Regions from separate parts of the Staphylococcus sp. HMSC068C09 genome, predicted to be linked through region 1. Evidence: predicted binding sites of a transcription regulator. Region 1 holds the regulator's gene; the other holds the start of a gene.

Evidence for each region. Region 1 encodes LexA, which represses DNA repair genes until DNA is damaged. Its sites were predicted from a motif close to CGAACATATGTTCG; they were not measured.
Region 2: parE (DNA topoisomerase IV subunit B) is a predicted target of LexA. The motif match lies at 2,242-2,255, and genes of this name have one in related genera.

Annotation. Positions count from the first base shown of each region.
Region 1 covers NZ_KV813756.1:525,744-534,220, forward strand. Annotated here, with positions in the region: gene HMPREF2930_RS07280 (amino acid permease) at 1-1,042, opposite strand, end outside; gene rpmG (50S ribosomal protein L33) at 1,292-1,441, shown strand; gene rpsN (30S ribosomal protein S14) at 1,613-1,882, shown strand; gene guaC (GMP reductase) at 2,077-3,054, shown strand; gene HMPREF2930_RS07300 (CAP domain-containing protein) at 3,069-4,094, shown strand; gene lexA (transcriptional repressor LexA) at 4,300-4,920, opposite strand; gene sosA (DNA damage-induced cell division inhibitor SosA) at 5,064-5,297, shown strand; gene HMPREF2930_RS07315 (DUF896 domain-containing protein) at 5,483-5,722, shown strand; gene tkt (transketolase) at 5,824-7,812, shown strand; gene HMPREF2930_RS07325 (YneF family protein) at 8,046-8,288, shown strand; gene HMPREF2930_RS07330 (CcdC family protein) at 8,421-8,477, shown strand, end outside.
Region 2 covers NZ_KV813736.1:2,787-11,263, forward strand. Annotated here, with positions in the region: gene acnA (aconitate hydratase AcnA) at 1-285, shown strand, start outside; gene menI (1,4-dihydroxy-2-naphthoyl-CoA hydrolase MenI) at 481-951, shown strand; gene HMPREF2930_RS01420 (HesB/YadR/YfhF family protein) at 1,000-1,299, opposite strand; gene plsY (glycerol-3-phosphate 1-O-acyltransferase PlsY) at 1,458-2,066, opposite strand; gene parE (DNA topoisomerase IV subunit B) at 2,283-4,271, shown strand; gene parC (DNA topoisomerase IV subunit A) at 4,268-6,667, shown strand; gene HMPREF2930_RS01440 (glutamine transporter AlsT) at 6,877-8,337, shown strand; gene glcT (glucose PTS transporter transcription antiterminator GlcT) at 8,466-8,477, shown strand, end outside.

The DNA.
Region 1 (8,477 bases):
TGTAAGTAGTGACTATTGAACGCATCGGTAATTTCGTTTTATTATTTAATTTACTTAAAAACTTTGGTGCTTGCTTTTCATCACTCAAAGAGAAAAGCATTCTACTTGTTGTATACATTCCAGAATTCGCTGCAGATAGTAACGATGTAAGAATGACAGCATTAATAATTGATGCTGCAAATGCTATACCGATTCGATCGAAAACTATAGTAAATGGACTTTGAGATACCGATTGATTTTTATTTAATAATAAAGGATCAGTATAAGGAATAATAGCTGCAATGACGACAATAGATAAAACATAAAACAATAAAATTCTCCAAAATACTTGCTTAACAGCCCTTGGCATAGTTTTTTCAGGATTATCAGATTCACCTGCAGTGACAGCTACAACTTCCGTACCACCCACAGAAAATCCTGCTACAAGTAATACTGCTAAGAAACCAGATAAACGACCTACAAAAGGTGCTTCACCTTTGGTATAATTCTCGAATCCATATGTATGTCCACCAAGAATACCAAAAATCATTAATATACCAACAACAATAAATACAATAATTGTGATTACTTTAATTAATGATAACCAAAACTCTGTTTCGCCAAATGCTTTAACAGTAAAGATATTTAATAGGAATATAATCGTTATAAAAATTAAACTCCATACCAGAGGACTGAAAATTTTAAATACATCCCAATAAAATAAAACATTAGAAGCTACCATTACATCAACGCTTGATACTAAAGACCATAGAATGTAATACAACCATCCCATTGTAAAACCGATAGACGGATCAATGAAACGGGTAGCATATGAACTAAACGAACCAGATACAGGATAAAATGTAGCAAGTTCTCCAATAGACGACATTAAAAAATAAAGCATGATTCCTATCAATAAATAAGCTAAGATAGCTCCTCCAGGTCCTGCCTGAGAAACGACACTACCTGTAGCAACAAAAAGTCCAGTACCTATTGCGCCTCCGATAGCAATCATAGATATGTGTCTTGACTTAAGACCGCGTTTCATATTGTTATCTTCCATATAATATCTCCTAAATTAAAATTTAAAATATACAAATCATTTTAATCGTTTTAGGTCAAGTATTCAATAACTTTTGAACAATTTGTTTTAAAAATTTTAAATTTTCTGATTTTTTAAAACGATTAGTTTTTGGTACGTAGAAGGAAACTGATTAAATTAAAAGAAACTTATTGCTTAAAAATAAAGGATATGATAGAATTTTAAATCGTAAGAATTCCTAATTATATATAACAAGAAAGGATGTTATTGATGCGCGTTAATGTAACTTTAGCTTGCACTGAATGTGGCGATCGTAATTATATTACAACAAAAAATAAACGTAATAACCCTGAGCGTATTGAAATGAAAAAATATTGCCCAAGATTAAATAAATACACGCTACACCGTGAAACTAAATAATTCCTTATCTTTTAAATACGACAAAAAGATAAACTATTATAGACTCATACATGTTTAAGATGAATAACATGTGTGAGTCTTTTAATTTTAAAATAATTGTCTTTGTAATTTTTTAAAAGTATGTTAAGATATAAAACGTAATTATTACGATTTGTAAAAAGGAGATATTATATGGCTAAAAAATCTAAAATAGCTAAAGAATTAAAAAGAGAAAAATTAGTAAATCAATATTATGAATTACGTAAAGAACTGAAAGAAAAAGGAGATTATAAAGCATTAAAAAAATTGCCAAGAGATTCATCTCCAACTCGTTTAACAAGAAGATGCAAAGTTACAGGACGCCCAAGAGGTGTAATGAGAAAATTTGAAATGTCTAGAATTGCATTTCGAGAACATGCTCATAAAGGTCAAATTCCTGGTGTGAAAAAATCTAGTTGGTAACTGAAACTAATACTTTAGTCCATTTACATTGTATTTAAAAAATTGTAAAGTATATAAGGATATAAATAATAAGAGCGAGGAAAAGGTGATTTCTCGCTCTAGATTACGTTATAAATGATTTTTTAAAGCGTCAGATATTTTATTTATGTCTACAGTGTCTTTTTAATTTTTAATGTATAGGGGAAATTTAAAGTATGAAAATTTTTGATTATGAAGATATTCAATTAATTCCAAATAAATGTATTGTTAATAGTAGATCTGAATGTGATACAACTGTACAATTTGGACCTAAAACTTTTAAGTTGCCAGTGGTTCCTGCTAATATGCAAACAGTTATGAATGAATCTTTAGCTGAATGGTTTGCAGAAAATGATTATTTTTATATTATGCATCGTTTTGATGAAGCAGGTCGCATACCTTTTATAAAAAAAATGCAAAATAAAGGACTTTTCGCTTCTATTTCAGTGGGTGTAAAGGAAACTGAATTTGAATTTATAGAAAAATTAAAAACTGAGCATTTAATACCTGAATATATTACAATTGATATCGCCCATGGTCATGCTAATTCGGTTATTAATATGATTAAACATATTAAAAAACATATTCCTCAATCATTTGTTATTGCTGGTAATGTAGGAACGCCTGAGGGAGTAAGAGAATTAGAAAATGCTGGTGCAGATGCTACTAAAGTTGGTATAGGACCAGGACGAGTGTGTATTACTAAAATTAAAACTGGATTTGGTACAGGAGGATGGCAATTAGCTGCATTAAACATTTGTAGTAAAGCTGCACGTAAACCAATTATTGCTGATGGAGGTATTAGAACACATGGTGATATCGCGAAATCTATTCGTTTTGGAGCCACTATGGTTATGATTGGTTCATTATTTGCAGCGCATGAAGAATCTCCTGGCAAAACAGTTGAGTTAGATGGTAAACGTTATAAAGAATATTTTGGTAGTGCTTCCGAATTCCAAAAAGGAGAACATAAGAATGTTGAAGGGAAGAAAATGTTTGTGGAACATAAAGGTTCATTAAAAGATACCTTAGTTGAAATGCAACAAGATCTTCAAAGTTCAATTTCCTATGCTGGCGGCAAAGATTTAAAATCACTAACTACTGTTGACTATGTTATTGTAAGAAACTCAATTTTTAATGGTGATAGAGATTAATATATATTTAGTAGGTGAATGTTATTAAAAAATTCCTTTTATTTACTGCAATATTTCTGTTATTTATCATTATAAAACCCATCGAAGAAAACCAGTTTTTTATTCATTTGCAAAATAATGTAAGAGATAAAGTAGAAGTTTTATTAAATGAAGATACAAGCTATAAAAATAATGTGCTTAAAGTTCCAAAAAAACAAGAATTCGCAGTTAATAATATTCAATTAAATATGTCACAAAAGGAAGTAGAAAATAAGATAGGGCGACCAAAAAGAGTGACTTCAAATGAATATGGTACAAAATGGTACACTTATTATAATGATGATTATCAAAATTTTTTAATGGTAAGTTATATTAATAATAAAGTTAATGCTTTATTTAGTAATCAAAACATTATAACTTCTAAATCTAAAATTAAATATAATACCCCTAAAAAAGTGGTTGAACAACGTCTTGGTAAGCCAGTAGATAAAATTGCAAAAGGACGTAATCGTTTTGTTGTAAAAAATGATGAATATGATGTTTTTTATAAAGATCACATTTATACAACTGCATTTTACGATAAACATAATAAAAATAACTTAACAGGGTTGTTGCAAGTGAGTGAATCGATGGAAAACCGATTACAAAAGCAATATGGTGCACCTTCTACAACGCTAGAAAAAAGCTTTGAATATCAAAACTTTGATTTAGTTAATGCAGAAAGAAAACAACACGGATTAAATACATTGGATTACTCTAAAAAAATATCTAATACTGCAAGAAAACATAGTGAAGATATGGTTAAAAATAATTATTTTGAGCATACTGATTTAAATGGTCATTCACCTTTCGATAGAATGAAACGTGATGGTATACAATTTAATGTTGCTGCTGAAAATTTAGCTTATGGTCAACAAAGTAGTATTTATGCTCACGAAGGACTTATGAATTCTCTAGGACATCGGGAAAATATTTTAAATACACACGTTAATACATTAGGTGTAGGTGTAGATTTTAATAATAAGCGACAACCATTTTGGACAGAAAACTATGCTGGATAATGTTTGATTTATAATATATAGGGGTATGTTCTTTTTGCAAGGAAGTTGATATTATGCCTACAAAGAAAAATAAGAAAAAAGATATACTTGATAAAGTTAAAGAGATTTTAAATAAAAAATAAAACTAGAAGTGCTTAGGCACTTCTAGTTTTTTGTATATTAAACATATATATAAGAGATTTTAACGTAACAAACAAGAGATAAACTACAATTCTCTATAAAGACCAATAACTTTACCGATAACTGTTACATTATCTAAGTAAATAGGACTCATAGCACTATTTTCTGGTTGTAAACGATATCGATTTTTTTCTTTAAAAAAACGTTTTACAGTAGCTTCATCATCTTCAGTCATTGCTACGATAATATCTCCATTTTCAGCAATAGTTTGGCTTCTTACAATTACTTTATCTCCGTCTAAAATACCCGCTTCAATCATACTTTCACCGATAACATTTAAAATAAACACATCACTATTGTGTGTGGATGTTAAATGTTCTGGTAATGGAAAGTATTCTTCTATATTCTCTACTGCTGTAATTGGAACTCCAGCTGTAACTTTACCGATAACAGGAACATAGATAGTTTCTTCTCTAGTCATATCATTATTTTGATCACTCACGATTTCAATTGCTCTAGGTTTAGTAGGATCTCTTCTAATATATCCTTTTTCTTCTAATCTAGATAAATGACCATGCACAGTTGAACTTGAAGCAAGACCAACAGCTTCACCAATCTCTCTTACACTTGGTGGATAACCTTTTATTTGAACAACATGTTTAATATAATCATAAATCTCACTTTGTCTTTTAGTTAACTCTCTCATATATAGGCACTCCCTAAGTTTATTTTAATATAGTATAGCATTTTTTGATTTTTTAAACAAACATTTGTTCGTAATACTATTGACTAGGAACACTCGTTCTGTTAAAGTATTTATACAAACAAATGTTCTAGGAGTGAAAATAAATGCTTAGTAATTATACTAGTAATATCATTAAAAATATAATTGTTCTAGTAGTATCTTGCATCGTTTTTCTGGTGTTTTTTACTAACTTATATCAGAACGCTCATACGGAACACATGTACGAAATTACCGATCATACGATCCCTAAAAAAGCGATTTTAAACGATGATTATAAGAACGATATACCCGATAATACAGAACAAACAGACTATAAAGTGTTCGCCTTAGTTAAATAAATATTTAAGAGATATAGATAAAAAGTTATTACTTCTAAGAAATGGGAATATGAAGTATTATATAAAAATACTTCATTTATTTTAGAAAGAGTTTATGATGCTTAGATTTTTTATCTATGTCTCTTTTTGTTATATTAATTAAGTATTTTATATGTATTAAAGAAAAGAATAGAAAGTGTGATGACATGTCAAATAATAATTTAAATATAGATAGAATTAATGAATTAGCAAAAAAGAAAAAAGAGCAAGGTTTAACAGAAGCTGAAGCAAAAGAGCAATCTAAGTTGCGTAAACAATATTTAGATTCTTTTAGAGAAGGATTTAAACAACAAATTGAAAGTACCAAAGTCATTGATCCAGAAGGTAACGATGTAACGCCGGAAAAACTTAAAAAAATTCAAGAAAGTAAAAAGAATGATCAATAGTTAATAACATTTTAATCATTAACATTATAATCTTATCATTTACTATATTTTTAAGTTATAATATAAAAAAGATGATTAATTCTAGAAGGGAAGTATGTAAGATGTTTAATGAAAAAGACCAATTAGCTATTGATACTATACGTGCATTAAGTATTGATGCAATTGAAGAAGCAAATTCTGGTCATCCTGGTCTGCCTATGGGAGCTGCACCAATGGCCTACACGCTTTGGACTCGCCACTTAAACTTTAATCCACAATCTAAAGACTACTTTAACAGAGATAGATTTATATTATCTGCAGGTCATGGTTCTGCTTTACTATATAGTTTATTACATGTCTCTGGAAGCTTAGAATTAGAAGAATTAAAGCAGTTCAGACAATGGGGTTCTAAAACACCTGGACATCCTGAGTTTCGTCATACAGATGGTGTTGAAGTTACAACAGGTCCATTAGGACAAGGATTTGCTATGTCTGTGGGAATGGCTTTAGCTGAAGCGCATTTAGGTGGTAAATTTAATAAAGATGATATTAACGTTGTAGATCATTATACTTACGTGTTGGCTTCAGATGGAGATTTAATGGAAGGTATTTCTCATGAAGCAGCTTCATTTGCTGGTCATAATCAATTAGATAAACTTATTGTATTATACGATTCAAATGATATTTCACTTGATGGTGAACTTAACAAATCTTTCTCAGAAGATGTAAAACAACGTTTTGAAAGTTATGGATGGAACCATATTTTAGTAAAAGATGGCAACAATTTAGAAGAAATTGATAATGCGATTACTAAAGCTAAACAGCAAAATGGTCCTACGTTAATTGAAGTTAAAACAATTATTGGTTACGGCGCGCCAAACGTTAGCGGTACAAATGGTGTTCACGGAGCGCCACTTGGTACTGATGAAAGAAAACTTACATTTGAAGCATATGGATTAGATCCAGAAAAACGTTTCAATGTTCCAGAAGAAGTATATGAAATCTTCCAAACAACAATGCTAAAACGTGCAAATGAGCATGAAGATGAGTGGAAAGAAAAATTAGAAACATATACAGAAAAATATCCAGAGTTAGCTGAAGAATTTAAATTGGCAATCAGTGGTAAATTACCTGAAAATTATAAAGATGAATTACCAAAATTCAGTAGTGATCATAATGCAGCTACTCGTGCAGATTCTGGAGAAATCATTCAAGCAATTAGTAAATCTGTTCCTTCATTCTTTGGTGGTTCTGCAGATTTAGCAGGATCTAATAAATCAAATGTTAAAGAAGCTACAGATTACAATCCTAATACTCCAGAAGGTAAAAATGTTTGGTTTGGTGTAAGAGAATTTGCTATGGGTGCTGCAGTAAACGGTATGGCAGCACATGGAGGTTTACATCCTTATGGTGCTACATTCTTCGTATTTAGTGATTACTTAAAACCAGCATTACGCTTATCTGCAATTATGGGATTGAATGCAACATTTATCTTTACACATGATTCAATTGCTGTAGGTGAAGATGGTCCAACACACGAACCGATTGAACAGTTAGCAGGTTTAAGAGCTATTCCAAATATGAACGTCATTCGTCCAGCAGACGGTAATGAAACAAGAGTAGCATGGGAAGTTGCATTAGAATCTAAACAAACACCAACATCTCTAGTTTTAACTCGTCAAAATCTTCCTTATTTAGATGTAGATGAAGAAACGGTTGAAGAAGGCGTACGAAAAGGTGCATATGTTGTATTTGAAACTGAAACTAAACCTGAATATCTATTACTAGCAACTGGCTCAGAAGTAAGCTTAGCTATTGAAGTAGCTAAAGATTTAGATAAACAAGGTAAAGGTGTAAGAGTCGTTTCTATGCCAAACTGGTTCGCTTTTGAGCAACAAACAGACGAGTATAAAGAATCAGTTATTCCAAAAGAATTAACTAAACGTGTTGCAATTGAAATGGCTTCACCACTCGGTTGGCATAAATATGTAGGCACTGAAGGTAAAGTAATTGGAATCGATGGTTTTGGTGCAAGTGCACCAGGAGACTTAGTTGTCGAAAAATATGGCTTTACTAAAGAAAATATTTTAAATCAAATTCGCACTTTTTAATATTATGATTTAGTCAACATAGAGAGAGAGCGGGGAATGAATTCAAAATGAGTTCTTTCTTGCTTTTTTTTATTTTGTGCATAGCACTTTATATGAAGTTATTTATAAATATTAGTATTCGTGTTAAACAGTTTGTTAATATAAAAGCGAAGAGGTGTTATTCTAAAACTAACTCTTGAAATCAAGGTAGTTATTTAGTAAAATTCAGTAGGATATAGAAAGTGGGTGAAACAATGGCAACTTGGTTAGCAATTTTATTAATCATTGTAGCACTTATCATCGGACTAGTTGGTGGTTTCTTCTTAGCAAGAAAATATATGATGGACTATTTGAAAAAAAACCCACCTATCAATGAAGAAATGTTACGTATGATGATGATGCAAATGGGACAAAAACCGTCTCAAAAGAAAATCAATCAAATGATGACGATGATGAACAAAAACATGGATCAAAACATGAAGAGTTCAAAAAAATAATAGTTATTAAAGGATTGTATGCCATAAGGGTTTACAATCCTTTGTTTTTGTTGTAAAACATTTTTAGTTGGAGTATTTAAGAAGTATAATAGTATTAAACTTTTAGTTATGTGAGTATAAGAAGGTGTAAATTTGGCATATTTAGTTTTTTCCATAGTATTTGCATTGTTTATGGGGATTGTTGTCATA
Region 2 (8,477 bases), on a different contig from region 1:
GAACGTATTCATCGTTCTAACTTAGTTATGATGGGTGTATTACCATTACAATTTAAAGATGGAGAATCAGCTGATTCACTTGGTCTAAATGGTAGAGAAGAAATCTCTGTAGATATTAACGAAGATGTACAACCACATGATATTATTAAAGTTCATGCAAAAAAAGAAAATGGAGAAGTGGTTGATTTTGATGTCATTGTTCGTTTTGATTCACAAGTTGAAATCGACTATTATCGTCACGGTGGCATTCTACAAATGGTATTAAGAAATAAACTTGCTCAATAATACAATTATTCGAAAAAGTATTTAAAAATTTGAATGTATTTTGAATCCTTAGATGGCAATCTCATCTAAGGATTTTTTCTTCATTCGTGTCATTGAGCTATTTCAGTAATAAAAGTAGTAAATGGGAATTCTATAGCAATCATCCTTTTTATGTTAATATTGAAAGTGAACTTAATTGGAAAGAGGTACATAAATATGATTTATAGTATGACTGAAATTGAAGCGAGATACCAAGAAACAGATAAAATGGGAGTAATTTATCATGGGAATTATGCTACATGGTTTGAAGTTGCTCGTACTGATTATATTCGTAAATTAGGTTTTAGTTATGCAGATATGGAAAAAGAAGGTATCATCTCACCCGTCGTGGATTTACAAGTTCAATATAAGAAATCCATTTTTTATCCTGAAAAAGTTAAAGTGAAAACATGGGTAGAACATTATTCAAGATTGCGTTCAACGTACTGTTATGAAGTATATAATGAAAAAGGGGAATTAGCTACCACAGGTTCCACTCAGCTATTATGTATTAAAGCAAGTGATTTCAGACCAATTCGTTTAGATCGTTATTTTCCAGAATGGCATCAAGTATATAGTGAAGTCGAAGCATTGAATAACGAAGGTAAGGAATTAGAAGTCACACAACGTAGCGATTTGAATATATAAATATAAGACCATAAATATCTGTAAATATTAGATATTTATGGTCTTTTTTTAATTAGTTGTAGAATAAACAATTTCGTCTTCATGGTCTACTTTTTCAACTAGAACTTCATGATCTTCAAAATACCATAAGTCATCTTCTGAAACTACAACAATTAAATCATTATAATTTTCGTGATAACCTATCTCAACATCATTGCTCAATTCCACACGAAATGCTGGGCTAAAACCTTGTTTAAGTTGAAATTCTCCACCATACCTCACATAAAATTGTAAGACTTTATTCTCTTCAGGTAAATCTAATTCATTTTTAAACCATTCAACTGCTTCATCAGTCAATTTGATTTTCATTGTAAGAACCATCCTTTATATTAATAATTATGATATTTATAATGCAAAAATTGTTTGAATTAAAACATATTGTTCTCACTATTAAACATGAACTGTTTATCATATTTAAATTAATAGAACTAAACTGAATCTTCACATTTGGTGCAAGATCATCCATTTTACATCCATTTGATTTTTGGTTCTTCACCTTTAAAAATTCTAACAATATTAGAACGGTGTCTAAAAATTAAAATGATTGATACAAAAGCACTCATTCCAAATAATATGTAATCATGAATAATTAATGAACCTATCACACAGCTGATTGCCGCAATAATACTGGATAATGACACATACTTTGTTAAATATAAAATTCCAAAGAATATGACTGCTAAAATTAAAAGTAAGATTGGATTAACTCCTAACACAACTCCGGCACTTGTGGCTACAGCCTTACCTCCTTTAAATTTAAGATAAATAGGATAAACGTGACCAATTATTGCAAAAATACCGACAATTAATCCATGTGTGAAGAATGTACTAATTGGTCCCTGCGCATGCACTGGAAACCATAACGGGAAAAATACAGTAATGAATCCTTTAAATATATCTAAAAAAGTAACGATAAATCCAGCTGGTTTTCCTAAAACTCTAAAACTATTTGTGGCACCAGTATTACCGCTTCCAAATTCTCTAATATCTTTTTTAAAAAAAACTTTTCCTATAACATAACCATTTGGAATAGCTCCAATGAGATAGCTTAAAATCAACATGAGAACTATCATCATAATTTGTTTACACATCCCTTATATAATGTAGGTATATTTTATCACAAAGTATTCCTGACAACGATTAAAAATTGAAAAAACGTCTTATATATTAAGTTAAATGTTTATCTTATAGAACTCATACTTGCATTTTAATGCGTTTTATATAAGAATAACTATTGTAAAGTTAAAAAAACGAACGTACGTTTGTAGGAGGCGAACGCATTGGCAACAAAAATGACAAATCATTATTCAGATGATTCGATTCAAGTATTAGAAGGACTTGAGGCAGTTAGAAAACGTCCTGGGATGTATATTGGGTCGACTGATAAACGTGGATTACACCATTTAGTATATGAAATTGTCGATAACTCCGTCGATGAAGTTTTAAATGGTTATGGTAATGAAATTGATGTAACAATCAATAAAGATAATAGTATTTCAGTGGAAGATAATGGGAGAGGTATGCCAACTGGTATGCATGCGTCTGGTAAACCTACTGTAGAAGTTATTTTTACTGTATTACATGCTGGAGGTAAATTTGGACAAGGTGGATATAAAACTTCTGGAGGACTTCATGGTGTTGGTGCTTCCGTAGTTAATGCTTTAAGTGAATGGTTAGAAGTTGAAATTCATCGAGATGGACAAATTTATAAGCAATCTTTTAAGGATGGTGGTATTCCAACTTCTGGTTTAGTGAAAGCGGGAAAAACTAAGAAAACAGGTACAAAAGTCACATTTAAACCAGATTCAAGTATTTTTAAAGCAACAACGGCATTTAATTTTGATATATTAAGTGAGCGCTTACAAGAATCTGCATTCTTATTAAAAAACTTAAAAATTACATTGAAAGATCTACGTGATGGAAAAGAACGTGAAGATGTTTATCATTACGAAGAAGGTATTAAAGAATTTGTAAGTTATATCAATGAAGGTAAAGAAGTATTGCATGATGTTACGACGTTTACAGGTGCTGCAAATGGAATCGAAGTAGATGTTGCTTTTCAATATAATGATCAATATTCTGAAAGTATATTAAGTTTTGTTAATAATGTACGTACAAAAGACGGCGGAACTCATGAAGTAGGATTTAAAACAGCAATGACACGCGTATTTAATGACTATGCACGCCGTATCAATGAACTTAAAGATAAAGATAAAAACTTAGATGGTAATGATATTAGAGAAGGATTAACAGCAGTGATTTCTGTACGTATTCCAGAAGAATTACTGCAATTTGAGGGACAAACTAAATCTAAGCTTGGTACATCAGAAGCGCGTAGTGCAGTAGATTCTGTTGTTTCTGAAAAATTACCTTATTATTTAGAGGAAAAAGGACAATTATCTAAATCACTTGTGAAGAAAGCTATTAAAGCGCAACAGGCAAGAGAAGCGGCTCGTAAGGCACGGGAGGATGCACGTTCTGGTAAGAAAAACAAACGTAAAGATACTTTATTATCAGGAAAGTTAACGCCTGCTCAAAGTAAGAATACTGAGAAAAATGAATTATATCTTGTCGAAGGTGATTCAGCAGGGGGATCAGCTAAACTTGGAAGAGATAGAAAATTCCAGGCTATTTTACCTTTACGAGGTAAAGTGATTAATACTGAAAAAGCAAAACTTGAAGATATTTTCAAAAATGAAGAAATTAATACAATTATTCATACAATTGGTGCTGGTGTTGGTAATGATTTTAAATTAGAAGATAGTAATTATAATAGAGTTATTATTATGACTGATGCTGATACAGATGGCGCCCATATTCAAGTGTTATTATTAACATTTTTCTTCAAATATATGAGACCTCTTGTTCAAGCAGGTCGTGTTTTTATTGCATTACCTCCGTTATACAAATTAGAAAAAGGTAAAGGGAAATCTAAAAAAGTAGAATATGCTTGGACAGATGATGAATTGGACAAACTTCAAAAACAATTAGGTAAAGGCTTTATTTTACAGCGCTATAAAGGTTTAGGTGAAATGAATCCTGAGCAATTGTGGGAAACTACAATGAATCCTGAGACAAGAACGTTGATTAGAGTCCAAATCGATGATGAAGTACGTTCTTCTAAACGTGTAACAACATTAATGGGAGATAAAGTTGCACCAAGACGTGAATGGATTGAAAATCATGTTGAATTTGGCATGCAAGAAGATCAAAGTATTTTAGATAATACAGAAGTTCAAATACTTGATACTGAAGAATATGATGAGGAGGAAGTCAATTGAGTGAGATAATTCAAGACCTATCACTTGAAGATGTTATTGGTGATCGCTTTGGAAGATATAGTAAATATATTATTCAAGAACGTGCGTTACCGGATGTGCGTGATGGTTTAAAACCTGTACAACGTAGAATTTTATTTGCTATGTATAGTAGTGGCAATACGTATGATAAAAATTTCCGTAAAAGTGCGAAAACAGTTGGGGATGTTATTGGTCAATATCATCCACATGGTGATTTTTCAGTTTATGATGCAATGGTACGTTTAAGCCAAGATTGGAAGTTGCGTCATGTATTAATCGAAATGCACGGTAATAATGGTAGTATTGATAATGATCCACCTGCTGCGATGCGTTATACAGAAGCGAAGTTAAGTCAACTTTCTGAGGAGTTGGTTCGTGACATTAATAAGGAAACAGTGTCCTTTATACCAAACTATGATGACACAACACTTGAACCTATGGTGTTACCGGCAAGATTTCCAAATTTACTAGTAAACGGTTCGACTGGTATTTCGGCAGGATATGCTACTGATATTCCTCCACATAATTTAGGTGAAGTAATTCAAGCAACATTAAAATATATTGATAATCCTAATATTTCAGTAAATCAATTAATGAAATATATCAAAGGTCCTGATTTTCCGACAGGCGGTATTATTCAAGGTATTGATGGTATTAAGAAAGCCTATGAAACAGGAAAAGGAAAAATTGTTGTTCGTTCAAAAGTAGATGAAGAAGCGTTAAGAAATGGACGTAAACAATTAATTGTGACAGAAATTCCTTATGAAGTGAATAAAAGTTCGCTTGTGAAACGTATTGATGAGCTTCGTGCTGATAAAAAAGTAGATGGTATTATTGAAGTACGTGATGAAACAGATCGTACAGGTTTAAGAATTGCTATTGAATTAAAAAAAGATGTTAATTCAGAGTCTATTAAAAACTATTTATATAAAAATTCTGATTTACAAATTACTTATAATTTCAATATGGTCGCTATTAGTGATGGACGTCCAAAATTAATGGGTCTACGTGAAATTATTGACAGCTATTTAAATCATCAAATTGAAGTTGTAGCTAATCGTACAAAATACGACTTAAATCATGCTGAAAAGCGCATGCATATTGTAGAAGGTCTTATGAAAGCTTTATCTATATTAGATGAAGTGATTGCGCTGATTCGTCATTCTAAAAATAAAAAAGATGCAAAAGATAATTTAGTAAAAGAATTTGACTTTACTGAAGCACAAGCAGAAGCCATTGTGATGCTTCAATTATATCGTTTAACTAATACTGATATTGTTGCACTTGAAGAAGAACATGAAGAATTACAAAAATTAATAGAAGCGTACCGAAATATTCTTGATAACCATGACGCATTATTAAATGTTATTAAAAAAGAACTTACAGAGATTCGAAAACGTTTTAAAACATCACGTTTATCTTCAATTGAAGCGGAAATATCAGAAATTAAAATTGATAAAGAAGTTATTGTACCAAGTGAAGAAGTGGTTTTAAGTGTGACTAGACATGGATATATAAAACGTACGTCTACACGTAGCTTTAATGCAAGTGGTGTGACAGAAGTAGGTTTAAAAGAGGGAGATAGTCTACTCAAATACCAAACTGTAAATACTCAAGATACAGCTTTAGTATTTACAAATAAAGGAAGATATCTCTTTATTCCAATTCATAAAATTGCAGATGTGCGATGGAAAGAGTTAGGTCAGCATGTATCGCAAATTGTGCCTTTAGAAGAAAACGAGAGAATTATAGATGTATTTAACGAAAAAACATTTGATGGTAAAGCATTTTATATTATTGCAACTCGTAATGGCATGATTAAAAAGAGTAATCAATCATTATTTAAAACCACGCGATTTAATAAGCCACTCATTGCAACAAAATTAAAAAATGAAGACGAAGTGGTAAATGTACTTCGCATAACTCAAGAACAAATGATTACTGTTATTACACATAAAGGCATGTCATTAACGTATTCTACAGAAGAACTTTCAGATACAGGATTAAGAGCGGCTGGTGTGAAATCTATCAATTTAAAAGATGAAGATTATGTTATTATGACTGATACTGTTGATCAGAATAATTCAATAATTATGGCTACCCAAAGAGGAGCAATGAAACGTATTGCTAAAGATATATTACAAGATGCCAAACGCGCACAAAGAGGTATTACACTTTTAAAAGAATTGAAAAAAAATCCTCATCGTATTGTAGCTGCATATGTTGTCAGAGATGAAACATACTATACACTTTATTCAGATAAACATGCTGAAACAGGTGAAATTTCTAATATTCATCTTTCTGAACAATATACAAATGGTTCATTTGTAGTTGATACAAATGAATTTGGAAATGTAAAATCAATGATAATAAATTAATATGATTTTAAAATTTTTGTTTTCAAGTAATTCATAAGATGATAAAATTAATTTAATATTTAACTATTTATAACTCACAAGAGATTTATATTGTTGATAAGTATATCAAAGTGATGACATGAAAAACATGTACATTTTGACCTTTAATACTACAATATAAATCTCTTGTAATGTATATCATAACAATAATTTTGATGAGAGGGATTTAATTGAGAGATTTTGATAGTTTAATACCTGATTGGTTTAAATCTGTTGTTCAAGTTGGAAATGATTTAATCTGGTCACAGTATTTAATAGGTTTACTATTGACAGTAGGTATCTTCTTTACTATTAGTTCTAAATTTGTTCAATTACGAATGTTACCTGAAATGTTTAGAGCATTAGTTGAAAAACCAGAAACTTTGAAAAATGGAGAGAAAGGTATTTCACCTTTTCAAGCATTTGCTATTAGTGCAGGTTCCCGTGTTGGAACAGGAAATATTGCTGGTGTAGCAACAGCAATTGTGTTAGGGGGTCCTGGGGCAGTTTTTTGGATGTGGATTATCGCATTTATCGGAGCTGCGAGTGCATTTATAGAAGCAACACTTGCACAAGTTTACAAAGTTCATGATAAAGAAGGTGGCTTCCGAGGAGGTCCAGCTTATTACATAACCAAAGGTTTAAATCAAAAATGGCTTGGTATCACATTTGCTGTGTTAATTACTGTTACATTTGCATTTGTATTTAACACTGTTCAATCGAATACTATTGCTGAATCTTTAAGAACACAATATCATATTAGTCCAGTCATTACTGGTATTATTTTGGCTGTCATTACAGCAATCATTATCTTCGGTGGTGTACGTAGTATTGCAACGTTGTCATCTTTAATTGTTCCAATAATGGCTATCGTTTATGTTGGTATAGTTTTATTTATCTTACTAATGAATTTTGATCAAATCATTCCAATGATTGGTACAATTATTAAAAGTGCGTTCGGAATGGAACAAGTCGCTGGTGGCGCGGTAGGTACAGCGATTTTACAAGGTATAAAACGTGGCTTATTCTCTAACGAAGCAGGTATGGGTTCAGCACCCAATGCGGCTGCTACTGCTGCTGTACCACATCCAGTAAAACAAGGATTACTTCAATCTTTAGGTGTCTTCTTCGATACAATGCTTGTTTGTACAGCAACAGCTATTATGATTTTACTTTACTCAGGCTTAAAATTTGGTGAAAAAGCGCCACAAGGTGTAGAAGTTACACAATCTGCATTGAATGAACATCTTGGTTCTCCAGGTGGTATCTTCTTAACTGTCGCGATTACGCTATTTGCATTTTCTTCTGTAGTTGGTAATTACTATTACGGACAATCTAATATAGAATTTCTATCTAAAAATAAAGCAATTTTATTTATTTTTAGATGCTTAGTTGTTGTATTAGTATTTATAGGCGCAGTTGTTAAAACTGAAACCGTATGGAGTACAGCGGACTTATTTATGGGATTAATGGCCATTGTAAACCTTGTTTCCATTATAGGTCTTTCAAATATTGCATTTGCTGTTATGAAAGATTATATTCAACAAAAACGTGCCGGTTTAAAACCGGTATTTAAACCAGAAAACCTTGAGATTAATTTATTTGGTATTGAATCTTGGGGACGCGAAGATAAAATATCTAAAAAACATTAATAATTTAAATCAACACTTCTTTTCTCCATCTCTTAGAGTAATGCGAGAAAGAAGTGTTTTTTAAAAGAATGACTTTTCAAATATAATGTTTAACTATATAATTTTAATAGTAAAAAAGGATGATAATGATGAGCAAATAT